2 regions of the Paenibacillus sp. J5 genome follow, and region 2 is predicted to be linked to the other one. Evidence: predicted binding sites of a transcription regulator. Region 2 holds the regulator's gene; the other holds the start of a gene.
What was found. Region 2 encodes CtsR, which represses protease genes until heat stress. Its sites were predicted from a motif close to ATGGTCAATAAAGGTCAAACA; they were not measured.

Region 1 (16,076 bases), on a different contig from region 2:
AGCCCTCCTTAGGGATGAAAATGTCACGATTGATGCGCTTGTCATCCGGCATCACGAAGCCATAAGCCTCATGGTGCTCGAAGGTGCCCACGACCTCGGTAATCGCACGAGTGACCACCCGGACGACCTCGCCTTCCATCCGTCCGCCGCCTGCGCTTTTGGATGTAATACGCGCCAGCACCGTATCCCCATTCATCGCACTTTTCAAATCATTGGCATGCAGGTACACATCCGGCTGATTGCTGTCGTCAGGCAGCAGGAAGGCGAACCCCTTCGCATGCGCCTGCACCCGTCCGCGCACCAGGTTCATTCGCTCTGGCACGCCATAGCGCTCACTGCGGGTACGCAGGATTTGACCAGACTCCTCCAGTCGGGTGAGGAGCTGCAGGAATGCCTTGAACTCCTCAGCGTTGCTCGTTCCGAAATGCTGCTCCAGCTCTTGATATGTCATCGGCTTGTAGGCGGTCTCCCGCATAAAATCAAGCAATTCCTGTTCTGTTACCATCTTATCTCGTCTCACCAGCCTGCCCAGTATATTAAGGCTATATCAAGTATAGGCGATACGTAGACCGCTTGAAAATAGCCTTGAGCGAAATGATTCTGCCACCTATACGGCGATAAGCAGGAAGCCCTGCATCCTTAGGCCGTATAGACCATCTATATACATAAATCAAATGTGGATCAGCCCAGAACGCTATGCGGAATAAGACTTCTCGCTGCTCGTGCTCATCGCTCCACAGAAGGAGAATTCTGGAGTCCGATCAACTCGATTCACATCGCTCATAGCTCGTCACTGTTGCTGCATTTGCTTCACTTATATAGTCATGTATTTCATAAGTATATACAAATTATGCGGCTTCCATCCATGAAGAGGTTGTCCTGTCTGCGAGGGGAGCGCAGCCTGCACCTGGCCTGATCTGAAGTCTTCGCAGATGGCAGCCGCACGGATGGGCCCAGCGCCCCTGGCTCAAGCAATAGGGGCATGAAAAGGCTTGGCTGCATACGCTCACTTATATATTAAGCTTCAATAGCTGGCGCTTATGGGCAGCTTCTGTCCCGTTCTAATCGGCGTAGCCCTGTCCCAGTGCGCATATCAAGCCCAAAATAAAGGGGATTTCTGATCGATTCATCTGGTCAATCGCCAGGACGGACTAATGCCATCTTGACGGTGTGTTTGCAGTTCGTTGCATTAATTGCGTCTCAGCCGCCAGCAGAAGAGGGAAGTGAGAGACACGATAACAAAAAAAGCGGGGAACCCCCCGCTTTTTAATGTATTCTCTGTGTCAACCCTTCACCAAATAAGCCACTGTCAAAGACAATAGGAAGAAGCCTACCGCCAACACGACAGTCAAACGCTGTAAGAACAGATCCAGACCACGAGCCTTCTGTTTACCAAACAGATGCTCCGCTCCGCCTGAGATTGCCCCGGACAAGCCTGCGCTCTTCCCTTTTTGCAAGAGAACCGCTGCAATCAAGCCCAGTGAAAAAATTACCAGCAAAATCTTCAATGCAACCACAGTTCCACCTCCCGCTATAGGAGCTCATGAATTAAAGCTGACCCTAGCCATATCAAAACATATATCGCTAGTTTATCATATCTAACGGCCTGCTTGCAATTCCAAAATTCTCTTTTTTCTCTGCGGCCTCCTCGTCAGACCAGGTTCCGATCTTGAAAAAACTGCAAGCTAAGCCTTGCGCTATCTACCGAAGTTAACTCGAATTGCTCCTGACACACAACATAATATTGCACATCCGCCTCCGCCGCCGCCCTCAGCAGCGGATCAAAGTTTATTACACCCTCTCCAATCACCGTATCGGTGCGCTGAGTGCCGAAGTCCCGGATATGCATCAGCTCCAGACGGCTTCCATAGCGGTTAATCAGGTCTGCCGCATGCAGTCCCGCCATATAGACCCACCCCACATCCAGCTCCAGGAACATCAGCTCCGCCGGGATACGCTCCAGCACATGATCCAGGATTAACTTCCCATTCACATGCACAAGCTCACTCACATGATTATGGTAACCAAATTGAAGCCCCGCCGCCCTCACCTGCAGTGCAGCCCGCTCCAGCACCCGAACCAGATGCCGTACATCATCCATTGTAGGCTTTTCCTGCAAGGGGGCCCATGGCGCTATGATCCGGGGTACACCAATCTCCAGCGCATATTGTATCTCTCGCTCCATGTCCTTGCCCAGCGACTTCAGGTTCCCCCAATCGATGGGGACATGGTTGCCGACCGCCTCTAATTGCAGCTCCTCCAGTCGCCTTCTCACTGCAGAGGGCTTCACCCCGTAATATCCGGAGAACTCGATTGCCGGATACCCTATCTTCGCCGCTAGTTCAATCGCTCCGAGCAGATCCATCCTCGCGACGTCCTGCAGCGTCGACAACTGCAGCGCTACCTTTGGCATGCTCTACGCCTCCGTTCGTTGCCCATAGTTAAATCATCTGTTCTGTAGTATGAAGCAACAGGAGAGAGGACATGCATCGCCTTTGCATCTTGCCTCCCAAGGACAGACCTATCCTTCGACAGCGGGCATGTGCACCCCATAAACGTATGAACCAGGCGTAGACCTGTCGCTAATAAAAACATCCCCACACCGCACGAGGCGGCGCAGGGATGCTTGGTGGAGGTTCTCAGTTAAGCCTTGTGGCTTACTTGAAGTTTTTCAGGTTGTAGAATGCTTGCTTGCCACCATAGATCGCTGTGGAGCCCAGTTGATCTTCGATGCGCAGCAATTGGTTGTATTTCGCAACACGGTCTGTACGGGAAGGTGCGCCTGTCTTGATCTGACCCGCGTTAGTTGCTACTGCGATGTCAGCGATTGTGCTGTCTTCGCTCTCACCGGAACGGTGGGAGATTACTGCTGTGTAGCCTGCGCGCTTCGCCATTTCGATCGCGTCGAAGGTTTCAGTCAGGGTACCGATTTGGTTTACTTTAACCAGGATCGAGTTGCCTACGCCTTGCTCGATGCCGGAGGACAGACGCTCGGTATTGGTCACGAACAGGTCGTCGCCCACCAGTTGAACCTTGCTGCCCAGTTTATCCGTCAGCAGCTTCCAGCCTTCCCAATCGTCTTCGGAACAACCGTCTTCGATCGAGATGATTGGATATTTGTCCACCAGGGAAGCCAGGTAATCAACGAACTCAGCGGATGTGAAGGAGCGGCCTTCGCCTTCCAGATGGTACTTGCCGTCCTTGAAGAACTCGGTGGACGCAACGTCCATGCCCAGGAATACATCGACGCCTGGCTTGTAGCCCGCTCTTTCGATTGCAGAGATGATCGTTGTGATCGCTTCTTCGTTAGAGCCAAGGTTCGGAGCGAATCCGCCCTCGTCGCCTACAGCCGTGTTCAGGCCTTTGTCCTTCAGTACAGCCTTCAGGTTGTGGAAGATTTCAGCGCCGATGCGCAGTGCTTCCTTGAAGCTCTCTGCGCCTACTGGCAGAACCATGAACTCCTGCACGTCGATGTTGTTGTCTGCATGCTCGCCGCCGTTAACGATGTTCATCATCGGCACTGGCAGTGTTTTGGAGTTGAATCCGCCCAGGTACGTGTACAATGGAACGTCCAGCGCATCCGCAGCAGCGCGGGCAACCGCCATCGATACAGCCAGAATCGCGTTTGCGCCCAGCTTGCCTTTGTTCGGCGTGCCGTCCACTTCGATCATTCTGCGGTCGATTGCCACTTGATCCAGTGCGTCCAGTCCGATGATCTCAGGAGCGATCAGCGTGTTGACGTTCTCTACCGCTTGCAGCACGCCTTTACCCAGGTAACGGCCCTTGTCGCCGTCGCGCAGCTCAACTGCTTCATAAGCGCCAGTGGATGCGCCAGATGGAACGATTGCACGGCCTTTGCCGCCGGACTCCAGATGAACTTCAACCTCTACCGTTGGGTTACCACGGGAATCGAGCACTTCGCGTGCATACACATCAGTAATGATAGACATGAGAAAAAACACTCCTTCAATGTAATTTGGTTTGGGGTACTTACTTCGAGATCAGGGAAGCTCCAGTCATCTCTGCTGGCTGCGGCAATTGCATCAAGTCGAGAATCGTCGGTGCAATATCAGCCAGAATGCCGCCCTCGCGCAGTTGAACATCCTTCGAGGTGACGATCAGCGGCACCGGATTCGTCGTATGCGCCGTGAACGGACGCTCATTATCATCGAGCACCAGATCCGCGTTGCCATGGTCAGCCGTGATGATGACGACGCCGCCCTTGGCGAGCACGGCTTCAACTACCTTGCCCATGCATTCATCCGTCACCTCAACCGCCTTGATCGTCGGCTCCAGCATGCCGGAGTGCCCAACCATGTCGGGGTTAGCGAAGTTCAGAATGATCGCATCGTGCTTGTCAGCTTCAATCTCCTTCACCGCAGCCTCAGCCACCTCGTAAGCGCTCATCTCCGGCTGCAGGTCATAGGTCGCTACCTTAGGCGAATTGATCAGAATGCGTGTCTCACCTGGCAGCTCGACATCCCGTCCGCCGCTGAAGAAGAACGTAACATGCGGGTATTTCTCGGTCTCGGCGATCCGCAGTTGCTTCTTGCCCTGCTGTACCAGCACCTCGCCCAGCGTATTGTCCAGATTTTTCGGTTTGTAGGCGACGAGTCCGCCCACCGTCTCACTGAACAGCGTCAGACAGACGAAGTACAGATTCTTCGGACATTTCGGTCCGCGGTCGAAGCCAGGGAATTCGTCATTGGTGAAGACCTGGGACAACTGAATCGCACGATCGGGACGGAAGTTGAAGAACACCACCGCATCCTCCGATTCCACCAATGCAACCGGCTGCTTATCTTCCCCTACGATGACTGTCGGCACGACAAATTCATCATATACGTTGTTCTCATACGATTGTACAACAGCCTGCAGCGGATCGACAAATTGCGGGCCTTCGCCGTAGACCATCGCACGATACGACTTCTCCACGCGATCCCAGCGCTTGTCGCGATCCATCGCATAGTAGCGTCCGTGCAGGGAAGCGATCTTGCCTACGCCAACCTCTGCAATCTTCGCCTGCAGTGCCTCCACGAAGGAGCGTCCGCTATCCGGGGCTACGTCGCGTCCATCCAGGAAGGCATGGATATAGACGTCATGGAAGTCCTGGCGCTTCGCCAGATCCAGCAGGGCGAACAAATGTGCAATGTGGCTGTGTACGCCGCCATTGGAGAGCAGGCCGTACAGATGCAGCTTCTTGCCATTCTTCTTCGCATGCTGGATCGCGCTCAGCAGTGTCTCGTTATCGTAGAACTCGCCCTCGCGGATCGACTTGTCGATGCGGGTCAAGTCCTGATAGACGATCCGTCCGGCGCCGATGTTCAGATGGCCCACCTCGGAGTTGCCCATCTGTCCTTCTGGCAGACCCACCGCCTCGCCGCAAGCTGTCAACGTCGTATGCGGATAAGTGGCCATATACCGGTCATAGTTTGGCTTATTGGCTTGCGCCACCGCATTGCCATGAACCGTATCACGCAGGCCGAAGCCATCCATAATGATCAGAGCTACAGGTTTTGGCGCGCTCATCTTACTTGGCCCCCTGAACAAGCTCGATATAAGAAGCAGGCTCCAGGCTTGCACCGCCGACCAGTGCGCCGTCGATGTTAGGCTGTGCCATATACTCTTTAATGTTGGCAGGCTTCACGCTGCCGCCGTATTGAATGCGCACTGCGTCAGCCGTCTCTTGACCATACAGGCCTGCAACCACGCCGCGGATATAGGCAATCACATCCTCTGCGTCTTCAGCCGTGGAGGACTTGCCTGTACCAATTGCCCAGATCGGCTCATAAGCGATAACGACTTGTGCGGCTTGCTCGGCAGACAGTCCCTCGAAGGCAGCAGTTGTCTGAACGTTACACACATTTTTCGTCTCGCCCGCCTCGCGCTCCTCCAGCTTCTCGCCCACGCAGACGATCGGCGTCAGGCCGTGCTTGAATGCAGCATGTACTTTTTTATTCACAATCTCATCGGTTTCCGCAAAATAGGCGCGACGCTCGGAATGTCCGATAATTACATACGAAACCTTCAAATCCTTCAGCATAACACCGCTAATCTCACCGGTATAAGCTCCGTTGTCCTCGAAGTGCAGGTTTTGCGCGCCGATGCCGATGGAGCTGCCAGCAGCAGCAGCCGTCAGAGCAGGAAGTGCAATATAAGGAGCGCAGATTACACTGTCGACTCCCTCGACTTCTGCCTTGCCTTTTACCTCAGCCAGGAAGCTCTCTGCCTCCGAGACTGTCTTGAACATTTTCCAGTTGCCTGCAATAATCGGTTTTCTCACCTTTTCGTACACGTCCTTTCATTTTGAGAAGGGGCAATGCCTCATCTCTTATAATAGCCTATTTTTCGCCATGAAACGACGCTTTTTCCGTAAAAGGAGAAAGCGCCGCTATAGGTCTTTTTATTTATCGTTAAGAGCTTCTACACCTGGAAGCTTCTTGCCTTCCATGAACTCCAGGGAAGCGCCGCCGCCTGTAGAGATGTGATTCATCTTGTCAGCCAGGTGGAACTTCTCTGTCGCCGCCGCCGAATCGCCGCCGCCGATTACTGTGTAGCCTTCGGTCTCTGCACAAGCTTGCGCAACAGCGCGCGTGCCATGGGAGAATGGCTCGATCTCGAACACGCCCATCGGCCCGTTCCATACGACCAGCTTGGAGTTTTTGATGACGTCCGCATACAGCTCGCGGGTTTTCGGGCCGATGTCGATGCCTTCCCAATCAGCAGGAATGCCGTCTACATTGACAATGTTGGTGTTGGCGCTAGCGCTGAAGTCATCGGATACGACGATGTCCACTGGCAGCAGGAAGTTCTTGCCCAGATCCTTGGCCTTCTGGATGAAGCCAAGCGCCAGATCCAGCTTCTCGTTGTCCACCAGCGATTGTCCGATCTCGTAGCCCTGTGCCTTGAAGAAGGTGTAGGAGAGGCCGCCGCCGATCAACACATTGTCGGCAATTTCCAGCATCTTGTTGATGACGTCGATTTTGTCCTTTACCTTAGAACCGCCGACGATAGCGGTGAACGGACGGTCAGGGTTCAGCAGCGCTTTGCCCAGTACAGCCAGCTCCTTCTCCATCAGCAAGCCGGATACGGCTGGCAGATGATGTGCGATGCCCTCAGTAGACGCATGTGCGCGGTGAGCAGCGCCGAATGCATCATTGACGAACAGATCGGCCAGCTCGGCAAATTGCTTCGCCAGCTCCGGATCATTCTTCTCCTCGCCTGGATAGAAGCGCACGTTCTCAAGCAGCAGTACATCACCGTCATTCAACGCAGCAGCCTGAGCCTTCACCGCTTCGCCAACGGCTTCGTCAGCCTTGGCAACCGGCTTGCCCAGCAGCTCGGACAGACGAGCAGCCGCCAGATTCAAGCGAAGCTCCTCCACCACTTGGCCCTTCGGACGACCCATATGGCTCGCGAGAATAACCTTTGCGCCCTTCCCGATCAAATATTGAATTGTAGGCAGCGTTTCACGAATCCGTGTGTCGTCCGTGATGGCTCCGTTCTCAACCGGTACGTTGAAATCCACCCGTACAAATACACGTTTGCCGCTTACCTCGACATCTCTTACACTTTTCTTGTTCATCGCAAGAACCTCCTTGGTTGTTAGGGGATAGAAGGCTATAGAGCTTCATCAAGACAGTGTCCCGGATTTGCAGCAAATCCGGGACGGGAATGTCCGCATCCGCCCCGTGGCAGACCACAGGGGGAAGCGTTCAAGTGTATAGGATATTACAGGCCTTTTGCTGCGATGTAAGCAGCCAGGTCAACTACGCGGTTGGAATAGCCCCACTCGTTGTCGTACCAGGATACAACCTTCACCATGTTGCCTTCAACAACCATAGTGCACAGGCTGTCGATAGTGGAGGAAGCTGGGTCGCCATTGTAGTCGCTCGATACCAGCGGCTCTTCGGAGAAGTTCAGGATGCCTTTCAGCGGGCCTTCAGCAGCAGCTTTCAGCGCGCCGTTCACTTCTTCAACCGTTACGTTCTTGCTCACTTCAACAACGAGATCCGTTACGGAAACGTTAGGTGTAGGTACACGCATTGCCATACCATTCAGTTTACCTTTCAGTTCAGGCAGTACGAGCGATACAGCTTTAGCAGCGCCTGTTGTGGAAGGAATGATGTTCTCTGCAGCAGCGCGAGCGCGGCGCAGGTCTTTGTGAGGCAGGTCAAGTACAGATTGGTCATTCGTGTAGGAGTGAACAGTTGTCATCATCCCTTTAACGATACCGAACTGGTCGTTCAGTACTTTCGCGAATGGAGCCAGGCAGTTTGTTGTACAGGAAGCATTGGAGATTACAGTATGTGCAGCCGGGTCGTATTTGTCTTCGTTAACGCCCATAACAACTGTAATATCTTCGTTCGTTGCAGGTGCGGAGATGATAACTTTCTTCGCTCCGCCTTTCAGGTGAAGCTCAGCTTTTTCTTTCGCTGTGAAGATACCGGTAGATTCCACAACGATCTCAACGCCGTACTCTCCCCAAGGCAGGTTGCCAGGGTCGCGCTCTGCGAATACTTTGATTTCTACGCCGTTCACGACCAGCGCGCCTTCTTTTGCCTCTACAGTAGCATCCAGCGTACCATGAGTTGTATCATATTTCAGCAGATGTGCCAGTGTTTTTGTATCTGTCAGATCGTTTACTGCAACCACTTGCACGTCAGGATTGTTCAGCGCTGCGCGAAATACGTTACGGCCGATACGACCAAAACCATTAATACCCACTTTAACCATTGTGATTTCCTCCTAAAGTTCGGTTTAATTATTCATTTATCTCAACACCCGCGACTTTGCTTCCTGTTAAGCCGCTTAGTGTCATGATCCTTCTGTTGATCTTACAAGCCAAATCGGACGATAATCTCTTCGGCTGCCGCCTCGTCCGTCACGAGTATGTCCTCGTGCCCGAATCGCAGGATAGCCCCGATTGCCTCGCCCTTGCTTCGTCCGCCAGCGACGCCAATCACCACTTCTGCGCGTTGAATGTCTTCAATTCGCAATCCGGCTGTCTGCATCCGGTGAACGACATTGCCATCCTTGTTGAAGTAGAAGCCAAACGCCTCTGCGAGCGCTCCTTCCTCTCTCAAGGCCGCAATCATCTCGTCTCCCACCTTGCGGCGGCGAGCCATCACCATCGCATCCCCGATGCCGTGCAGCACGATGCGCGCACTGCGAATGACCTCGACCAGTTCCTTGATGCCCGGCTCCTGCATGAGCGATACGTAAGCTTCCTCGCCCAGATGATCCGGCACATGAAGCAGCCGATATTGTGCGCCCACTCGCTTCGCCATCGTAGAGACAATAGTGTTCGCCTGATAGTCGACACTTTCGCCAAGTCCACCGCGCGCCGGAACGAACCGGATGCTCTTGAGCGGAACATGGGAATGCAACTGATCAGCGACATGAGCGAGCGTGGTGCCTCCAGTGACGGCGATGACATCATCGCTTCCCATCACCTTCTTGAGCGCCTGTGCGGCCGCTCTGCCTAGCTCCTTCTTCGTATGCACGGACGTATCGGAATCTCCCGCGACAACCCATACCTGCTTCAGATGGAAATAGCGGCGAAGCTTCTCCTCCATCTCAGAGAGCCCGAACAGCTCCTTAGCCTCTGGCTCCAGTTCATCTAACAGCTTGATGCCTGCCTCGCTAATCTCCATGCCATTGCTCTGAATATCGAGCAGGCCCTGGGACTTGAGGAAGTCGGTCTCTGCCCGAAGCACCCTTTCTGTCATTGAGAGTGAAGTAGCAAGCGCCCTGCGTCCAATCCGGTTCGAGTGTCTGACCTGCTGAAGAATGGTATACCGCTTCTTCATAATGTCCAATACATCAGGCATCAGTCTCTTCTGCAGTTCAAAGGTATTGCGCATAGGGTTCACTCCTGTAGCCCGGCAAGGGCGCTATGGACGGTACGAACATTAGGACAATTAACGTCCCGCAGTATCATTTTAAGTCCCACTTACATTGTATCGAATTTCATACCGTTATGCAACTCAAGTTTTCACCGCTTATTTATTTTCGACATGACCCTTGCTTTTTTTTCATCTATCCCATATAATAAATCTCGCTGCACCTTATAGTGTGCTCAGCAAGTCATATAGATGCGCCCGTGGTCCAATGGATATGACGTAGGCCTCCGGAGCCTGAGATCGAGGTTCGATTCCTCGCGGGCGCGCCACTTCACAAGCTACTCCTGACGGTATCGTCAGGTTTTTTTATTTTTCATGTCTGACTATCTTTGACTTTTGTTTTGGAATCCGTTATGATAATTTTACATCCTAATTATTTGAATGGAGGCGTGTCCAGATGGATATGAATTTTGTACCAATGGTCATTGAACAAAGCAACCGCGGAGAGCGCGCCTATGACATCTACTCCCGTCTGTTGAAGGACCGGATTATCTTTTTGGGGAGCGGCGTGAATGATGTTGTCGCCAATTCGATCATCGCTCAGATGCTCTTCCTGACCGCCGATGACCCGGAGAAGGACATCAGCTTGTACATTAACAGTCCGGGAGGTTCCATAACTGCAGGGATGGCAATCTACGACACCATGCAATTCATCAAGCCCGATGTATCGACGATCTGTGTCGGCATGGCAGCTTCCATGGGCGCATTCCTGCTCGCTGCAGGCGCCAAGGGCAAGCGCTATGCGCTGCCTAACAGCGAAGTGATGATTCACCAGCCGCTCGGTGGAGCCGAAGGGCAAGCCAGCGACATCGAGATTCGTGCCAGACGCATCCTGAAGATGCGCGACAAGCTCAATGGTATTCTGGCTGAACGCACAGGACAGCCGCTGAGCAAGATCGAGCAGGATACCGATCGCGATTATTTCATGAGCGCTGAAGAAGCTCGTGAGTACGGTCTGGTTGACAAAGTGATCGAACGCATCTAGAGTTTTCACAGCCTCAGAACGCTATCCGCAGTTGTGCTTGCTTCTTCCATCGCTTCACGCAGGCAGCCGTACAGCATCGCGATATGGCGCATATACCCAAGCAATAGTGCATTTCAGAGCCTGGCAGGCTAGTCCCTCCAGGCTCTTTATCATAGCCAATATTTGATGTCAAGAAAAATTCAACATACTGAATCGGACAAGACGATGCACCCATTTCATGGTAAGATGAAAAAAACGAAGAACTTCCCATATTCATACATCTCTAGGGTTGTTTTTGAAAACCATTAACAATGGAGTTGCGTCTTATGAAAATTTCAAACCCCTTCCTATCCATGCGTAATTTCATCAAGCCTACGGATCGGAGCCGTCGTTCCTCGCAGCGTTACAATATGGAGGATTCCGGCTATTCAGTCAGGTTCTCTGTTGCGAAAGAGCCTGTATACAGCGACTACAGCGACAAAACCCTACTCCTGAAGCCCTTGAATGATGAGCATCTGCTGGAGGTATATCGCGAAGCCAAGGCGATGTGTCTGTCTGAGGATTTCATCCAACTGATCGAAAGCGCATTGGAGCAGCGTAAAATTCCATTAAGAGAAGTGGGCAATGGCTAAGCCGCTCTTGTCGACTCATAGCGAATGGCCGCACGATGACGTGCGGCTTTTCATCATGTTAACCCAGGGTACGCTGGAATACACGACGCCAGACACCCCACCTCGGACATGAGCCGCGGTGGGGTGTCTTCTTCATTCTATTACTTGCCAAAGACAAGGGTCGTGTTAGAGGAGCCGGCATACTTGGTTACAAATTCGCGAGCATAATTGGCATCCCTAACCTCATAGCTATAGTTGCTGCTAGGTCTCCAATTCGTCCTAGGCGATCTGGGAGCGTTCAGAGCAGGTGTACTGCCCGAGTCCGTAAACTCGCCATTCGCCTTGTCATCGAGTATGCCGCCTTTTTCTGCCCCTGCGCCAAAGTAGTTGTTCTCGGAATAGATCCGCGCTCCCTGACCAATGGTAATGGCCTGATTGAAATTATTTGCATAATTATTTTTGACATGGAAATATCCGTATCGCATAAGGCCTGGGCCGCGGACATACAGGTTTTCAAAGTAATTGTTCGCCAGCGTGACATGGGGCACCCCATTATAGCTGCTATTGCCATCATTCGGGTGGCCCAGTATTAGACCATATCTGTGATTCGAGAATTTGGAATTGCTAATGGTAATATAATCGGCTCGGTCGCCGATATAGAGCAGCTTGTCCAGATCACTACCATTGGCGTTGTAGCCATGGCCTGCGAACGTACAATGATCGATCCAGTAATTGGTCCCGGCCGTAATGTACATCTGAATATCATCGTTTGCATTGATGTTAGCCGAGTGCTGGAAGGTAAGATTTTGAAAAATGACATTGCCTGAGCTGGAGGTAGAACGGAAATGAATATTGGTCAGCGTGTGATTGTTGTAGGAGCCGACAATTGTCTTGTTGGAGCCGAAATTCACTTTTTGCAGCGTGGAAGAGGAGATGTTGTTCTCGATGACAAGAATCTTAGGAGTCGAGCCCGCACTATGGGTGCGCAGATCGTTCAAGGAGCTAATGTACACAATCTGACCGTTCTTCCCACCAGTAATGGCTGATTTCCATACGCCAAATTCGTTTTTCGCGTTCCCTGCGAAGCCTGTCAGTCCTGTCGTGCCGGTGTTGGGAAAGCTGGCTGCCCCATACGTCGACAAGGGAGGAGTAAAGTTCAGCCATAACACCGCAGCAACTAACAACAGAAATGAAAGCCTTTTCATAAATAACCACCAACCTTTTTCTTTTATTTAATTTTGCAATTTTATTATATATTGTAATTTATACCATAGCAATCCTCAATTCAAAAAAACGCCAAAAACCCCTCGCCTGAGTGAGTGGCGAAGGGGTCTTCTCATCCATTCCTTATGTCAGACCCGCCTTATTGGTTCTCCAGTTCTTCCTTGCTTACCAGATTGACTAAAGCGGTTACAGCCTGTTCTGCGTCCGAACCCTCTGCACTAATGTGTACTTCAGTGCCCGAGCTAATGGCCAAGCTCATAATACCCATAATGGATTTGGCATTCACTTTCTTGTCGTCCTTCTCCACGAACACTTCGGAAGAAAATTTATTTGCTTCCTGTACAAAAAGCGCTGCCGGTCTTGCATGGAGACCTGTCTTCAAACGAACGACCACAGGATGCCTTGTCATGGAAACCATACCCCCTATACTATTTCGATCTAATACCTGTATTCCAAAGACCGGTTCCAATCATCCCGGTCTTCTCTGCCTGTGAACAAGATGTCCACAGTTGCCGTATATTCCGGCACGGTAGATCCTTCCGGGCCGGCCTCAGCCGCCGCCCATATGCTTGCATTATTATAACATTATATCATCCGAAGCACTAGGTTGAAAAGTTTAGCCGTTCCTTATTTTCTCGGCAAGTTCGTCAAGCTTGCGCAATCGATGATTGACCCCGGATTTGCTGACTTTCACCTTGAGCAGATCGCCAACTTCCTTCAGATTCATATCCGGATGCTTCAGGCGAATCTCTGCAACCTCCTTCAGTTTGTCAGGAAGATGATCCAGTCCCAGCTCCTTCTGAATCAGCTTGATATTATCGATCTGCCGCACGGCTGCCCCGATCGTCTTGTTCAGATTGGCCGTCTCACAGTTCACGATCCGGTTGACCGAGTTACGCATATCGCGCATAATTCGTACATCCTCGAATTTGAACAATGCCTGGTGCGCCCCGATAATATTAAGGAACTCGATAATTTTCTCGCCTTCCTTAATGTAGAAGATGAAGCCTTTCTTCCGCTCAATGCATCTGGCATTGAGATGGAAGGAATTCGCCAGATCCACCATGGAGCAGCATTGCTCCTCATACATCGAAGCGATCTCCAGATGATAGGAGGAGCCTTCTGGGTTATTCACCGAACCAGCAGCCAGGAATGCGCCTCTCAGATAGGAGCGTTTGCAGCAAGGCTTGCGAATCAGCTCCGGATCAATTCCTTGATGAAATACAAAGCCTTCCGATACAATGTGAAGCTCAGCCAGCATCTCCTGAGCCCTCATCGGAATTCGAACGATATAGACGTTATTTTTTTTCAACCGCATCTTCTTGCGGACAAGCAGCTCTGTATGAACAGCAAATAGCTTTTTCGTCAAGGAATAGATCCTGCGCGCAATAGCAGCATTTTCTGTTGACACATCCAGAATGACCTTACGGTTGGCGAGATTAACAGAGCCATTCATTCGAATCAGCGCTGCCAGCTCTGCCTTCTCGCAGCAGGAATCTGCCTCGATTAAGGTCAGCTCCTTCTTGGTTTGGGCCGCAAAAGACAAGCGGGCTCACCCCTTTCGTTGCATCCAATTCTCAACAAGCTGATAAATATGATGGCTTAGCCGCGCGGCATCATGTCTGAGATAGGTACGAAACAACACCAGTCGGTCAGCAATGACCTGGTAGCCCCGCTTCTTCACTTCCTCCAGATCCAGATGAACCGCCTTGGCCCCCTCCTCCGCATACTTGCTCTGTACCTGCGGCGGAATCTCGCCGTCATTCACGATGACATAGTCAAACAGATGATGACCGATGTGGGCATGGATCGCCTCCAGATGGTCGCTGACAGAATAATTATCCGTCTCGCCAGGCTGTGTCATCACATTGCACACAAATATCTTGACCGCATTCGATTCCACAATGGCCTGTGCCAGCTTGGGCACGAGCAGATTCGGAATAATGCTCGTATACAGGCTGCCCGGCCCGACGAGAATCGCATCCGCCTCGCGCAATGCCTCCACCGCCTCTTCCAACGGCTCCACATTAGCCGGCTCGATCATGACTCGCTTGATCTGCCTGCGCGCCTTGGGGATCATTGATTCGCCGGTGACGACAGAGCCATCCTTCATCTCTGCCTTCAGCACGATCGACTGTCCCGCAGCCGGCAGAACCCGCCCGCGCACCGCCAATACGCGGCTCAGCTCGCGCACTCCGGTGACGAAATCCCCCGAGATGTCCGTCATCGCTGCCAGCATGAGATTGCCCAGGCTATGCCCCGCCAGCCCGTTGCCATGGTTGAAACGATAGTTTAACATATCCGCCAGCAGCGGCTCCACATCCGCAAGCGCGGTTAATACGTTGCGAATGTCGCCTGGGGGCGGCATATGAAGCTCGTTGCGCAGAATGCCGGAGCTTCCCCCATCGTCAGCGACGGTGACAATGGCGGTAATATCAAGCGGCTTCTCCTTGAGGCCGCGCAACATAACCGAGAGGCCAGTACCGCCACCGATGACAACAATGCTCGGATTCTGTTTCTTGTTTGTACGCTGAATCAATGCTTCACCCCGCTAATGGCGGTCACGCTCGGCATCACGATGACTGACACGCACGATCTCCGTATCACTGCTGCCCAGCATTCGTCCCAAGTATTCCGCAATTGCAACCGATCGATGCTTGCCGCCCGTACATCCTATGCCGATCACAATTTGACTTTTCCCTTCCTTGTGATACAGAGGAATCAGGAAATTTAACATGTCCAGCAGCTTGACGAGGAACTGCTGGGTTTCTGGCCATTTCATCACATATTCATACACATCTGGATTCTGGCCTGTATTCGGACGCAGATGCTCTACATAGTGCGGGTTGGGCAGAAATCTGACATCGTAGATCAGATCTGCATCGATCGGCATACCATATTTGAAGCCAAAGGAGGTGACATTGACTGATATGCCATTTTTGTCCATGTTGGAGAAGCGGGAAATAATCCGTTCCTTCAGTTGTGCCGGCTTAATATTGCTCGTATCGATCACCTGATTCGCCCAGCCCTTCAGATCTTCCAATAACCTGCGCTCGAGCGCGATGCCCTCCAGCGGCAGTCCCTCCGGAGCGAGCGGATGACGGCGCCGTGTTTCCTTGTAGCGTTGAACCAATACGCTGTCTGTGGCATCAAGGAACAGGATTTCGCATTGAATGGTATAATGATCCTGAATATAGGATAATGACTCGGACAGCGCTGTAAAAAACTCGCGGCCGCGCAGGTCAATTACCAGTGCTACCTTCCCAATCTTCCCCTTGGACTGCTCAATTAATTCAGCAAATTTCGGGATTAGCACCGGCGGCAAATTATCGACACAGAAGAATCCCAGATCCTCCAGACTCTGTACTGCGA
Region 2 (14,295 bases):
TGTATTGGTCAGGCCGAGATTTTTGACGACAAAATACGTTGGGATCATCCCGCCGCTGAACAGCATCGTGAACAGCACCATCAGCATCAGTCCCTGCCGTCCCCGCAGCCTTCTGCGCGACAGCGGATAGGCCATCAAGGACGTCAGCAGCAGATTAATAAATGTCCCCAGCACCGCGACATAGATCGTAATCAGCAAGCTGTTCGTCAGTGTCGGCGTCGAGAAAATGTAGCGGTACGCAGCCAGCGACCATTCCTTCGGAAATAATATCAGTCCGCCGCGTGCCGCCTCCTGGGGACTGGTGAAGGAAACCGCAAGTACATACACAAACGGCAGCACCGCGGCCAACGCCGCCAGCGACAGCAGCACGACATTCACCATGTCAAACCATCGGCTGCCCCATGATCGATCTTGAATCACCGCAGCTCCTCCTTTCGTCTAGAAGACCCCTTCCTCGCCAAACCGCCGTGCCAGCCAGTTCGCGCCGAACACGAGCACGAAGGCGATCGCAGACTTGAACAGCCCGACAGCCGCACTGTAGCTGAACTGTCCCTGAGTCATGCCCTTCGTATAGACGAAGGTATCGAATACTTCCCCGACCTCGCGGTTCGTCGGCGTCAGCATCAGGAAGATCTGCTCGAAGCCCGTATCCAGGAAATGGCCCAGTCGCAGAATCAGCAAAATCACAATCGTGCTGCGAATCGCCGGAAGCGTCACATGCCACAGTTGCCTCCATCGGCCTGCCCCATCCATACGAGCGGCCTCATACTGCTCCATATCCACGCCGGTCAACGCGGCCAGGAAGATGATCGTTCCCCAGCCGACCTCCTTCCAGATCTGCTGCGAGATGATGACCGTGCGGAAATATTCCGCCTCCAGCAAAAAGGCGATCCGCTCTCCCGTCAGCCGATAGAGCAGCTCATTCACCAGTCCGTTCTCCGTTGTCAGCAAAATGTAGCTGAGGCCGACCACCACGACCCAGGATACAAAGTGCGGAATATACACCAGCGTCTGCACAACCCGCTTGAAGCCGCTGCGCCGCACCTCATTCATCATCAGCGCCAAAATAATCGGAGCCGGAAAAAAGAACACCAGATTATACACCGCCAGCACCAGCGTATTGCGAAACAATGTCCAAAACTGCAGCTCGCCGAACAAACGTTCAAAATGTCTCACCCCGGCCCACGGGCTGTCCATAAACCCGAGATGGGGCTTGAAGTCCTGAAAAGCCATGACCAGACCGTACATCGGCACATACTTGAAAATGACAAAATAAAGGATGCCCGGCAGCAACATTACGTACAGCCAGCGGTCGCGGAGCACATCCATCATCAGCGCGGCACGCCTGCGGCTTTGCGGCTGTATACCAGTATGAAGCGGCTCTGGCTGAGCGCCCGTCTGCTTCCCCATTTATCTCCCTCCCCTCTGCAAGCGGATACGGATTCCATCATGCCCCCTGCGGCTTTGCTGCGCATCCCCTCCAGTTAACCTGCTATCCTCTCTCCCCGTCCCACAAGCATGGATACCCCCTGTGCAACATGGCATACTCCCTAGACAACCCGGACAGCCCCGCCTTAGGAGGAGCCCCATGGCCCGGACTACTCCATGTCGTCATCCTCCGCCAAGCGGCTGCGCTGCTCACGGTATTGCCCCGGCGTCATGCCGGCATATTTGCGGAAGCTGCGAATGAACGCACTCGTATTGTTGAACTGCAGTTGCTCGCCGATGTCGGCAATCTTCAGCGTTGTCGTCTCCAGCAGCCGCTTCGCCTGCTTCATCCGGTAATCGCTCATATATTCGCTGAAGGTTCTGCCGATATGCTTCTTGAAGACACGACTCAGATAGACCGGATGATAATTCAACCGCTGCGCGCACAGCTCCAGAGTGAGCGGCGTATGGTAGCCGTCATGAATCATTGCCGCCATCTGCTCTGCGATGCTGTCATATTGCTTCTCCTCGCGCGCCTGGAGCTGCCGCGCCACCGGACGGAACAGCCGCTCGGTGAACCACTGCTGCAGCTCACTGCGCGTATGAAGGGCGAGCAGTTGCTGAAGCTGCCGGTCTCCATCGAACACGGCGGAGAGCGGCACTCCCCCATCCCGAAGCTGCTGCAGCACGCGGGAGATGAATTGAAGCAATAACGCATGATGCTCTCTACGGTACGTCTCCCGTTCAAGAATCTCGGTCAAGTAGCCGTGGAAGGCTTCCTCCAGTTGTGCTTCGTCCTGCTCCCTCAAGTAATGGATCATGCGATCCTCCATGACCTTCAGATGCGCATAGACAACCTCACCGGGGCTGCCGCCCGCAGCGGCATCGTCATAATGGACGATAATACCGTAGCCAAGTCGAATCCGGCTCTTCAGGGCGGACAGACTCTCCTCATAGGCCCGAACGGTCTCCGCCAGCAGCGGGAATGGCCGGCTAATGCCGATGCTGACCCCCAGAGCAAGGTAATGCCACACCTGCTCCTTCACCTGCTCCGCTATGGCATAGGCCGCGCGTTTGGCTTCCACCGGGTCTGCCTCGTCCAGCACCAGCAGCGTGGCCTGTGACTGATCGAACAGGATCGGCTCAAATCGGCGGGCAACCGGCAGCAGCTCTCCGACCATATTGTTAATTGCGAACAACAGTAAATCCCGGTCAACAGAGCCAAAGCGGGTCCCCTCCAGCGGATCGAGCTGCACGGTCATAACGGCCAGATGCCCCCAGCGCAGCGGGAATCCGTATACGCCTCCTTGTTGTTGTAGTTGACCGCCCTTATCCTGCCCGGCGAACAGCTTCAGCACCATATACTCCTTCAAATGCCTGGCCTGGCCCCGCATCTGCTGCTGCAATTGACTGCGCGAGATGGCCAGACTGCGCAAGCTGCTCTCAATCTCGCTCAGCTCGCCTCGCCTGCGCGCGGCAGATTCCATCCCGAGCTGCTGTACAACCTCAAGCAGCCGCCGAATTGGAAGATACATGCGCAAGCTCCCAAAGTAAGCGCTAACAAGAACCAGAGCCAAAATAAGCAGCCCGCTGACCGCAGTGAGGATGGCAATGCTCTTGGTCTGCTTGGTCACCTCCGAGAGCGAGGTAACCGAAATATAGGTCCAGCCGTTGTATGCGGAGGATTGATAGGCTACGACGACCGCTGTGCCATCCGCCATCGTCGAACGGAATACTCCGGCGCCGCGGGAGCTGCTGCGCTCATCGACTACTGCTGCGCGCTCATAACCGGCATCACTCTCTCCGTTCGGATACACCTCTTTGCCTTCCTGTCCCTCCGCCCCTGTGGCTGTAGCCACAGCGCTATAACTGCCCATAGCAAGCCTTGCAGCAGCCTGCTCCGTAGCGGTGCCATAGCCAGCACCCGTAGCGACGACCGGATTCGCGGAGTCTACCGCAGCATCCTCCTGACCCATCAGCCTCGCCAATACCTCTGCGCTGATCTTGCCATAGCGCTGCTGCTGGGCAGACGTGCCGAGGAAGTCCACCCCATCCTGACCGATAATGTAATGAAAGCCCATCTCCTTCGTTCGCGACAATAGACTTTCCATATCCTGCTTGAGCACCTCAACCACCATCAGCCCACGCGGCACCTGCTGCCTGGGGATCAATGGAACCTTTTGCACCAGCCGCACGGTACGAGCTTCGCGATCCGCTCCTGCCTCCATGGCCGATCTGTTGCCCCCCTCGCCCATTCCCGCCACGGGGTTCTCAGCCATGCCCTCATCGACAAACAGACTGCGGGGGTCGCCCGCATACGCCAGAAAGCGAGCACGCTCCTGGAACAATGGCAGCGGCTTGAACTGATCCAGCCCTACCACCCATTGCGACTCCAAATTGGCAAAATAAGCCCGATGGACCGGAATCGACGTCTGCAAACTGAGCAGCCCGGTCGTCATCTCCCGCACCTCAACGAAATTTTCCTCTGTCCACTGCTGGCCAAGCGCCTGGCGCACAAGCGGTGAATTGGAAAACTGCAGGGTAGATTTCTCCAGTGACTTCAGCATCTGTTCAAGCTGCAGCCGGGTCTGCTGCAGAATGAGCTGATTCCCCTCACTCACCTTCTCCTCCACAGCCTCCGCTGCGATGAAATAGGACAGACCGCCAGTCAAAATAACGGGCAGTGTGCCGATAACCAGACTGAACAGCAGCAGCCTCCACAAGTAGGTTCTCATCCCGTTCCCCCTCTCTGGACTATTCCCATGTACGAACCAAAAAATAGAGACTATTTCTTAGAATCGCACAAAGACGACGTTGCCGTCTATAGTCCTGAGACAACTTTGGCGGTAATCTGAGGTGCTCTGTAAAGCACAGCCATTTTGTTTTATAATAAAGTTAGTGCAATTGCAAGGAATTAGCAGAGACAAGGAGCTCGAAATAATGAATCAACTTACAACTACCGAAATTAAGCGTTTCAAGAATGAACTGACCCGTTTCATGATGATGTATAAATTCGCGCTGGACGCCCTGGAAACTAGAGTGGAAATATTAAAGGAAGAATTCCAACTGCTCCACGACTATAATCCCATCGAGCACACCAAGTACCGCCTGAAGTCGCCGGAGAGCATCATGAGGAAGCTCTATCGCAAAAGTGTCGGTTTTTCCTTCGCCAATGTGCGAGCTGAGATTAAGGATATTGCCGGGCTGCGCATCACTTGCTCATTTTTGTCGGATATTTACCGCATTCAGGAAATGTTTGAGCGTCAGAGCGATCTGAAGGTGCTGGAGATCAAGGACTATATTAAGCATCCCAAGCCCAATGGCTACCAAAGCCTTCATCTACTGCTGGATGTTCCGGTGTATATGTCTGATCGACTGGAGCATGTGTGCGTGGAGGTGCAGGTGCGCACGATTGCGATGGATTTTTGGGCCAGTCTGGAGCATAAAATTTTTTACAAATACAATCAGGAGGTGCCTTCGCGACTGCTCAACGAGTTGAAGGAGGCTGCGGATTCCGCATCCGCGCTCGATAAGCAGATGGAGCGGCTACACCGCGAGATTGAAGAAATTAAGGAAAAGCAATCTTCCGACGAAATGGATGATCTGCGCCGCATTATTATTAACAACCAGCAATTCTCGCTGCCTCCCGCCCTGCTCCAACTGCTAGAGGAGCAGCAGGATTCCTAAGATAACCCAAGATGGTGCTATATGACTGTGCGACTGTGCGCTCATCGTCATATCGAACGCTCGGACACCTGCGATTCATCTACCAGGAGAGTTGCAGCGTCCCCTCTCGAACTCTCGGACTATGGCCAGTGAGCAGTAGCCCATGAGCAGTAGGCGGTGAGTTAGGCAATCGTGCCCTCCCACTCCAGGATACAGTGCATATGCTGTACCAAAGGAGTGGTAGCTGTGGCAAACTATCGCATCATTGTCGACCTGTCCGACCGGACGCTTTACCTGCTCGATGGCAATACCGTCACACGCGCCTTCCCTGTCGGGATCGGCAAGATGGTCACCCGTACTCCGACGGGGGAATTTCGCATCATTAACAAGCAGTACAATCCCGGCGGGCCGTTCGGCGTGCTGTGGATGGGACTATCCAAGCCACATTACGGCATTCATGGCACAGATGATCCTTCATCGATTGGCCGCCTTGTTTCACATGGCTGCATTCGCATGTACAATGACGATGTGCTGGAGCTGTCCTCGTTGGTACCGATCGGCACCAGAGTTACGATTCGTGAATAGCGCTTTGCCTTTGCCTTTGCCTGCAACCCTTTCTAATTCGTTACGTATACACCTGTATATGAAGTAACGAAAGGAGTGACCGCAATGCGTTACCAAGCGGGAGGCGCCATGATTCATTGCCCTTGTTGCCAGCATGATACGTTCTCCAAGGATTACCGCCAGTTGAATTCCAAAGGGGCAACCTTTTTCGGGCTGGACTGGGCGAACCGGAATGCCGTCATTCTCATCTGCAGGCGCTGCAGCCACATTTCCTGGTTCATGGAGGAGCCGATGGAACGGAAAAATTAATGAAAATACGCCTTTGCTCCGCATACGACGGGCTGAAGGCGTATTTTTAGGGTCACTGTCAGAGCACATCACGCCCAGCGGACGTTGAATACTCCCTTTACTGCTGTGCTTGAACATCGCCTAGCTTTAGCTCGGTCTGAGGGTCGAAGCGGATCACATAGATCACTCTTCCCTGCGCATCCTTGCCCTGCTCAGCAGAATCGCCATAGCGGTTCGCATTGATCGTCACAGAGCGATACACGTACCCGCCTTCCTCCAGCAAGGTTTGGATACGCGCGGCCGCCTCCAGCAGCTCTTCTCTGCTGCTCTGGCTAGCATCGAGCACCATGTACAGCCATGGCGGCTTCGGCAGTGCCAGCTCTCGACTCCAGCTAGCACCTGCTGGCAGTTGCCCGCGCAGCACCTCGACATGGGTCTCTACAAGCCGAAGCGATGGCACCTGCGGCTGCAATAAGGCTTGTAGCTCCGCAGACGCCTCCCGGCCAAGCTGCTCCATCTTCTCCTCATCGAGCCGGCTGGTATATAATCCGTCAGCGGCCACAGTCGTTGGCCATATTCCGCCTCTCATGCGAAATTCAAACTCTCCCGGAGGATTCGCCTCCTGCTCCACGCCGCCGATGATCACTGCCTCGAAGATATATTCCTCATTTTTGAACGTATAGCTTGCCTTCTTCACTCTCAGCTCCAGCTCTGGATATTGCTCCTTCAGATACTGCTCCAGGCTTTGCTGCGCCAGCCACTTGCTCGCCGGATTGCCGTTAAAGGCGTTATAGATGAACAAAACCAACAGAGCAAGAAGCCCCAATGCCAGACCATAGATTCGCTTTTTAGATATCATCCTTCTCCCCGCCCTCCCTTAGCTTTCGTATCAGCCACCCCATGCAGCAGCCTATCATCGCAAATCCCCCGTGAAGGAGAGCTAACAGTGCCCCCGATGCAAATGAGTGCAAAACGTAGATGATTAGAGAATCGCCCCCGCTCCCCGATGCCCATTCCGCTATACTTTGCCCCAGCGACCAGAGCAGGATGGGCGCCGCAGAGATGGCCAGCACGGTCACCGCGCTGCGGTAGAACAGATAAGTGAGCAGCCCCAGCACCGTATACCAGAGTATGAATCCGAAGCTGTTATTAAGCAGTGAGGTCTGGAGAGCCAGGAAGAAGGACAATGCAACAAACAGCAGTTGATAGAGTGACAACCGCCGCTGTATTCGTCTGATCATAGCCGAATAGTCCGCTGCGGGCGGAGGAAGCTCTGATGGAGTAATCTGCAGTGGCTGTGCTGCATGCTGTGCCAGCTCCTGATATTCATCTGAGCTGCCAAGCTGCTCCTCCAGCCACTGCTTCGTCTCCGGCTGCAGCAGATTCTCATGATATAATGGGAGCAGATCCTCTATAATATATCGCACTCTACGATCCATAATATCCCTCCAACTCCTTATGCAGCTTTAATTTGGCACGATGGAATGTCACTCTGGCATAATTCTCGCTCTGTCCGGTCAGCTCACCGATTTCCTTGAATGACAGTTCCCCATACGCTCTTAGAATCACGATCTCCTTCGCGTTCTCCTCCAGCGAATTGATCTTGTCCAGCAGCAGGCGCTGCTGTTCACGCTGCAGCACCTGCTGCTCTGTCGTCAGTGCCCGCCGCTCAGCCTCCTGCGGCTCTATTCGAGCGGCTAGCTGCCGTCGATAGCGCCTGGAACGGTATTCCTTCCTCAACACATTAACAGCGATTGCAAACAACCATGTGGACAGGGAGGAGCGTTCGCCAAATGAAGCATGGTTCTTCATGGCTTGGTAGAAGGTTTCATGAGTCAGATCCTCTGCCGCTTCCTTCATGCCCGTCTTGGCATAGAAATAGGCATAGATTCGCGGTTGAATCTCTCGGTACAGCTCCTCCAGCTTCAAGCGTCTTCCTCCCCCTCTCCCGTTGTCTGTTACATTCCCTTATTGAATTCGCTTATTCATGTAGTACCTCAAGCTTCCCATTCGTTACAGCTACTTCAGAAATTAAATACAAAAAAAGCATCCCCCGTCTACATTAGCTGTAAACGGAGGATGCCTGTTGCTATTGTTGCGCTGCCGGCTCTTCCTCTGTCTTGGCGCCGCCCTGGTTGTTCAGCACAACCAGTTCGCCTTCCTTCTCATCGATCGTCAGCGAATCGCCCTTGGAAATATTGCCGCGGAGCAGCTCTTCCGACAAGCGGTCCTCAATATGCTTCTGAATCGCGCGGCGCAGTGGACGCGCACCATATTGCGGATCATAGCCCGTGTCAGCCAGGAATTTCTTGGCTGCGTCGGTCAGGACGAAGTCCACATCCTGCTCGCGCAGACGCTTGCGCAGCTCCTCAGACATCAGCGTGACGATCTCGGCAATATGCTCCTGCTCAAGCGAGTGGAATACGATCGTCTCGTCGATGCGGTTAAGGAACTCCGGACGGAAGCTTTTCTTCAGCTCCGCCATAACTTTATCCTTCATCTGCCCGAATTCACGACCGGCATCATGCACAGCAGTGAAGCCCAGTGTCGAGTTGCGCTTGATCTGATCCGCCCCTACGTTGGAGGTCATGATGATCAGCGTATTGCGGAAATCAACGACACGTCCCTTGGAATCCGTCAGACGGCCATCCTCCAGCACTTGCAGCAAGATGTTGAACACTTCAGGATGCGCCTTCTCGATCTCGTCCAGCAGCACTACAGAGTATGGCTTGCGGCGTACCTTCTCCGTCAGTTGGCCGCCCTCTTCATAGCCGACATATCCCGGAGGCGCCCCGACAAGACGGGAGGTCGAATGCTTCTCCATATATTCAGACATATCGATCCGAATGACCGCATTCTCATCCCCGAACATCGCTTCGGCGAGCGCTCTGGCAAGCTCCGTCTTGCCGACACCGGTAGGGCCCAGGAAGATGAAGGAGCCCATCGGACGCTTAGGGTCCTTCAGGCCGGCACGCGCGCGGCGGATCGCCCTGGATACAGCGCTGACCGCTTCCTTCTGACCGATTACCCGGTCATGCAGAATGTCTTCCATCTTCAGCAGACGCTCCGTCTCGCCCTCAGCCAGCTTGCTGACCGGAATTCCTGTCCAGCTTGCAACAACCTGCGCAATATCCTCCGGCGTAACCTCCGAATCGGTACGACCCTGCTTTTCCTTCCACTGGTTCTTCGTCACATCGAGCTCTTCGCGAATCTTCTGCTCCGTATCGCGCAGTGCCGCTGCCTTCTCGAACTCCTGACTTTGAACAGCCGCGTCCTTCTCCTTGCGGATATCCTCCAGGCGGTTCTCCAACTGCTTGAGGTTTGGCGGTACCGTATACGAGCGAAGCCTTACCTTGGAGCTGGCCTCGTCGATCAGGTCGATCGCTTTATCCGGGAGGAATCGGTCTTGAATGTAGCGGTCGGACAGCTTCACCGCTTGCTCGATCGCCTCATCGGTGATTTTCACCCGGTGATGCGCTTCGTAGCGGTCACGCAGACCATGCAGAATCTGAACAGCCTCCTCCGGAGACGGCTGGTCTACCGTAATCGGCTGGAAGCGGCGCTCAAGCGCGGCATCCTTCTCAATATATTTGCGATATTCATCGAGCGTGGTTGCCCCGATGCATTGCAGCTCTCCTCTAGCCAGTGCTGGCTTGAGAATGTTGGAGGCATCGATCGCCCCTTCAGCGCCGCCCGCACCGATCAGCGTATGCAGCTCGTCGATGAACAGAATAATATTTCCAGCCTGACGAATCTCATCCATAATCTTCTTCAGACGATCCTCGAACTCGCCGCGGTACTTCGTACCTGCTACCACTGAGCCCATATCGAGCGTCATGACACGCTTGTCGCGCAGCGTCTCTGGAATCTCGTTGGCGATGATCTTCTGCGCCAGTCCCTCTGCGATCGCGGTCTTGCCGACCCCCGGTTCCCCGATCAGCACCGGATTGTTCTTGGTTCTGCGGCTGAGCACCTGGATTACACGCTCAATCTCCTTGCTGCGTCCAATAACCGGATCGAGATTGCCTTCGCGGGCGATCGCCGTCAGATCACGCGCCAGTCCATCCAGCGTAGGCGTGCTCACATTAGCTGGAGCCCCGTGGCTGCTCGACACGGCCTCACTACTGCCCAGCAACTGCAGCACCTGTTGGCGTGCCTTGTTCAGGCTGATGCCGAGATTGTTCAGCACGCGAGCCGCGACGCCCTCGCCTTCCCGGATCAGGCCGAGCAGGATGTGCTCGGTGCCAACATAGGTATGACCCAGCTTGCGCGCTTCATCCATGGACAGCTCGATCACTTTCTTCGCTCTTGGCGTATAGGCAATATTGGTCGGCTGCTCTTGACCACGGCCAATCAGCGTCTCGACCTCATCTTGAATTTTCTCCAATCCCAGGCCCAGTGCGATCAGAGCTTTGGCAGCAATGCCCTCTCCTTCACGAATAAGACCCAACAGGATATGCTCTGTGCCGATATTGTTATGCCCCAGCCTAACGGCTTCTTCCTGCGCCAGTGCCAAAACCTTCTGTGCTCGTTCAGTAAATCTTCCAAACATCATAGCGATACACCTCCAGCTTTAAGTTTGCTGCGTTAAGTATCGGCGAATCAGCTCAGCCCGCCGCACATCCCGCTCCTCCGAATTTAACTTCTCCTCGAAAACCTGCTGCAAAAATCCAGGCTGCATCAGCACCATCAGTTCATTCATCACCTGCGGCCCCGCGCTCTCAATCAATCCCAGATCGATGCCTAGCCGCAGATCGGACAATCTCTGCGCTGCTTCCTTGGAATCCATAATCGCTGCATGGGACAAAATACCATAGGAGCGAAGCACCCGATCCTCGATACGAATCTTCGATTCAGCCATCAGCCGTTCGCGTGCTGCCTTCTCATGCTCGATAATCTGCCTGGCGACACTATGCAGATTGTCGATAATCTCATCCTCGGATTGGCCCAGCGTAATCTGGTTGGAGATCTGGAACAGATTGCCTACCGCCTCGCTGCCTTCCCCATAGATGCCCCGTACCGCTAGACCGACCTGCGTAATAGCGGACAAGATGCGATTAATCTGCTTGGTGAGCACCAGAGCCGGCAGATGCATCATCACCGATGCGCGAATGCCGGTTCCCACGTTGGTTGGGCAACTGGTCAGATAGCCGCGCTGCTCATCAAAGGCGTAATCGACCTGCGATTCAAATATATCATCAATTTGGCTGGCCAATGTCCAGGCTTCCTTAACCTGAAAACCAGGGTACAGACATTGGATGCGCAAATGATCCTCTTCGTTAATCATTATACTGACGGATTCGGAATCGCTCAATATTAAAGCGCCCGCCCGCGATTCACTGGCAAGATTCGGGCTGATCAGATGCTTCTCGACAAGCACTCGTTTCTCCAGTTCACTCAGCTCTGACAATATAAACGTGTCAAAGGTTCCTGCCTGCTGCAAATCGGTTGACCCAGCAACTGCTGTCAGTTGCTCCATCACCTCACGCGATTGCTGATTGGTCGCTAGCATTGGAAACGGCTGCTTTTGCAAATTGCGCGCAATGCGAATCCTGCTGCTGATTACGATCTCGGAATCGGGTCCCTCGCTGCGCATCCAATCACTTAATGCTTCCTGAGCAAAACGTCGTTTTCCCACCGTAATCCCTCCTGCCTCTTAGCCGGATTGGCCAATCTTGCGTTCAAGCTCTCGAATCCGGTCACGGATATTTGCAGCCTGTTCGAATTCCTCCTGCTCGATCCGCCGCTGCATCTCCTTCTTCAACTCATCCAGCTCGCGTCTACATTGAATCTGCCCGCCGGAGCGCTTTGGAATTTTGCCGACATGTACCGTATTGCCATGAACTCGCTTGAACAACGGGTCTAGCCGGGCAGCAAAATGCTTATAGCATGAGCTGCATCCGAAGCGTCCAATCTTGCTGAATTGGGCATAAGTCAGTCCACACTCATCGCAACGAATCGTCTGCGGCTTAGGGCCAAGCCCCGTAGCCCCGGATTTCTCGAAATCAAGCAGACCCGAGAGCAAGCTATGAATGGAGAAGCCTCCAGGCGTGCCCGGTATGCCCTCGCCCTTCTCCCTGGCACAGGATTCGCAGATATGGAATTCTGTCTTCTCCCCATTCACAATCTTCGTAAAATGAAGCGTAGCCTGCCGCTCTCCACATTCCTGACATAGCATGAAGAAGTCACTCCCTTCAACAACATGTAACCGCAATCCCGGTATCCATTCGTCCGGTTCGTCAACACCGACAGCGCCAGTCGTGCACATCGGGCAATTACTTCACAAGCAGCGATATGAGCATCGACTTCAATATTCTCGCCCTGACCTCATCTCTGAGTGGCAGCTTGAGTGCAATAACATCCCGATGTATAGCCGCGCGCAGCAGATTCGCCTCTCTGGAGGAGATCATCTGTGCCTCCAGCAGTTGGTAGATCAGCCCCTCCGCAGCGCCTTGGTCCACCTGGTCTCCAATCGTATGGTGAATATGACCTTGTATCGCCTTCAGCTTAGGCAGCTCTACCTGCTGTATTCGAATATATCCGCCACCACCGCGCTTGCTCTCCACCAGATACCCTTTTTCCAATGTGAAGCGGGTGCTTAATACATAATTAATCTGGGAAGGCACACATGAAAACCTATCGGCCAATTCATTTCGTTGAATCTCAATTGAACCCTCAGAGCTATCCTGCAGCAGTTGCTTCAGGAAATGCTCCAGTGCATCTGAAATGTTTCGCATATCACCAGCCCCTAGAGAATATACATCATGATCTTGCATAAACATACAGCCTTGCTTTGAATCAAGCAGTCTACAGCGAAGACCGTTTGTTAGAAAGAAAAGTCATTGACTTTGACTTTCTTTGACTTTAACTTTTATTATACTGATATTTGTGCCAAGGTCAAGTGTTTCCACTACAAAATCTGTCTGACCCCTCTGTCTCCCCGCACTTTAACTGCTTGTATTGTTTACATCCAATGAGCGAAACATACCTATGTATAAGAGAATATGAGCAGAAGACAACGCTAGAAGCCTCCCGCCCACATCCCGTTCGTCGGTTATGATGCAGCAAATATTGAACCGGCTAAGCCGCTCAGAAGAAATCTGCCAGATACGTTATTTTATCTGGAATCAACCTCTCCATCTCGTCTACAGCCTCCACATCGCCTTGAAGCATACCCAGCCTATGTAGCGTTGTTGCAAGCTTTGCGCCGGTCAGCAATGCCGAGAAAGCACGAATATCGCCTTGAAGCATGGGGAGATCCGATTGTACTTTTGCATATTTTGTTACATGAATGCCATACTGAGGATCAACCTTGAGCACGTAAACACCAGTGTTCCATTGTGCATCTCGGTCCTCGATAATCAGTTGACACCTACCAGATGCTTCAGGTCTCCCGAAGGGCTGCTGCTGCAGGAAGGCTTCAACATCCACAATTCGTGCCATATAGTATGGCACGTTATGCTGTTCAATTCGCGGATCGGGCGAGCAATACGGCAGCTCATCATCAAGCGGCGCGGTGACCTTAATCTGCTCTACCATGGAATCATGATTGGCCCAGTAGCCCCAAAGCCCTTGAAAGGCATCGTGGTCAAGGTATACCATTTCTTTGATGTTCAGCACGCGATCCTTCAGTTCATAGATTGCATAGCCGGTGGGAGTTTGACTGGCATTGCGATACATAACCACCCTCCCAGACTTTCGGCGAAAGACCGAGCGCTGCCACCATTGCGGCGTTCTCGCCAGTGTACCGTTATAACGGACAGCATATTGTTCATAGATAGGAGCCAGCAATGCAGCCAACTCGTCCCCCTTCGCTGACAGCCGCTCAACACGACCTGAAGCCTGAAAATGATGGGACAACTGGTGTTGGGTTAGCGTGTAGCTACGATGCTCTATACACAGCTCCCAGCCGTACTTGCGGTAAAAGGGGATAGAGAACGGATGCAGCATGGAGATGGATTGACCTTGTGCCCTCATCTCCTGCAATGCGTGGCGGATTAGCTGCGTTACCGCTCCCTTGCGTCTCTCCTCCGGCCAAGTCGCCACACTGGCAATTCCACCCATAGGTAACACCTTGCCGAATACGTACACCTCCAGCGGTATAATCGTCAGCATCGAGCATAATCGTTCCTCATCGAAAAAACCCCATACCTGCTCCGGATCAAATGCTACTCTCTCTTCCTCTAGCCGCTCATCGGTGAACTGGAACTGGAACGCATACTGCTCCAATGCCATATACTCATCAAAGTGATGCTGCTCCAGTCTCATTATGGTCTTATCCAATGTCATCCCCGCTTTCATGATGATCGATCGTTCTCTCTAGCCAAACCAGATGGACTTATTGAAATT

Region 1: the regulator CtsR is predicted to act here: its motif matches at 10,222-10,242, upstream of clpP (ATP-dependent Clp endopeptidase proteolytic subunit ClpP).

Annotation. Positions count from the first base shown of each region.
Region 1 is NZ_JBUEDD010000009.1:21,747-37,822, reverse strand. It holds partial or broken gene rnr (ribonuclease R) at 1-505, opposite strand, end outside; gene secG (preprotein translocase subunit SecG) at 1,284-1,517, opposite strand; gene ACY1JZ_RS17005 (sugar phosphate isomerase/epimerase family protein) at 1,652-2,413, opposite strand; gene eno (phosphopyruvate hydratase) at 2,658-3,950, opposite strand; gene gpmI (2,3-bisphosphoglycerate-independent phosphoglycerate mutase) at 3,991-5,529, opposite strand; gene tpiA (triose-phosphate isomerase) at 5,531-6,283, opposite strand; gene ACY1JZ_RS16985 (phosphoglycerate kinase) at 6,404-7,585, opposite strand; gene gap (type I glyceraldehyde-3-phosphate dehydrogenase) at 7,732-8,736, opposite strand; gene ACY1JZ_RS16975 (sugar-binding transcriptional regulator) at 8,838-9,866, opposite strand; tRNA gene ACY1JZ_RS16970 (tRNA-Arg) at 10,100-10,174, shown strand; gene clpP (ATP-dependent Clp endopeptidase proteolytic subunit ClpP) at 10,309-10,890, shown strand; gene ACY1JZ_RS16960 (sporulation histidine kinase inhibitor Sda) at 11,196-11,501, shown strand; gene ACY1JZ_RS16955 (polysaccharide lyase family 1 protein) at 11,642-12,685, opposite strand; gene ACY1JZ_RS16950 (HPr family phosphocarrier protein) at 12,844-13,113, opposite strand; gene whiA (DNA-binding protein WhiA) at 13,321-14,250, opposite strand; gene mgfK (gluconeogenesis morphogenetic factor MgfK) at 14,257-15,243, opposite strand; gene rapZ (RNase adapter RapZ) at 15,256-16,076, opposite strand, start outside.
Region 2 is NZ_JBUEDD010000006.1:35-14,329, reverse strand. It holds gene ACY1JZ_RS12405 (carbohydrate ABC transporter permease) at 1-420, opposite strand, end outside; gene ACY1JZ_RS12400 (ABC transporter permease) at 439-1,332, opposite strand; gene ACY1JZ_RS12395 (helix-turn-helix domain-containing protein) at 1,599-4,163, opposite strand; gene ACY1JZ_RS12390 (GTP pyrophosphokinase) at 4,369-5,115, shown strand; gene ACY1JZ_RS12385 (L,D-transpeptidase) at 5,341-5,679, shown strand; gene ACY1JZ_RS12380 (hypothetical protein) at 5,764-5,967, shown strand; gene ACY1JZ_RS12375 (YfjL-like protein) at 6,065-6,805, opposite strand; gene ACY1JZ_RS12370 (hypothetical protein) at 6,795-7,385, opposite strand; gene ACY1JZ_RS12365 (RNA polymerase sigma factor) at 7,375-7,875, opposite strand; gene clpC (ATP-dependent protease ATP-binding subunit ClpC) at 8,036-10,501, opposite strand; gene mcsB (protein-arginine kinase McsB) at 10,520-11,584, opposite strand; gene mcsA (protein-arginine kinase activator protein McsA) at 11,603-12,124, opposite strand; gene ACY1JZ_RS12345 (CtsR family transcriptional regulator) at 12,222-12,683, opposite strand; gene ACY1JZ_RS12340 (GNAT family N-acetyltransferase) at 13,036-14,229, opposite strand.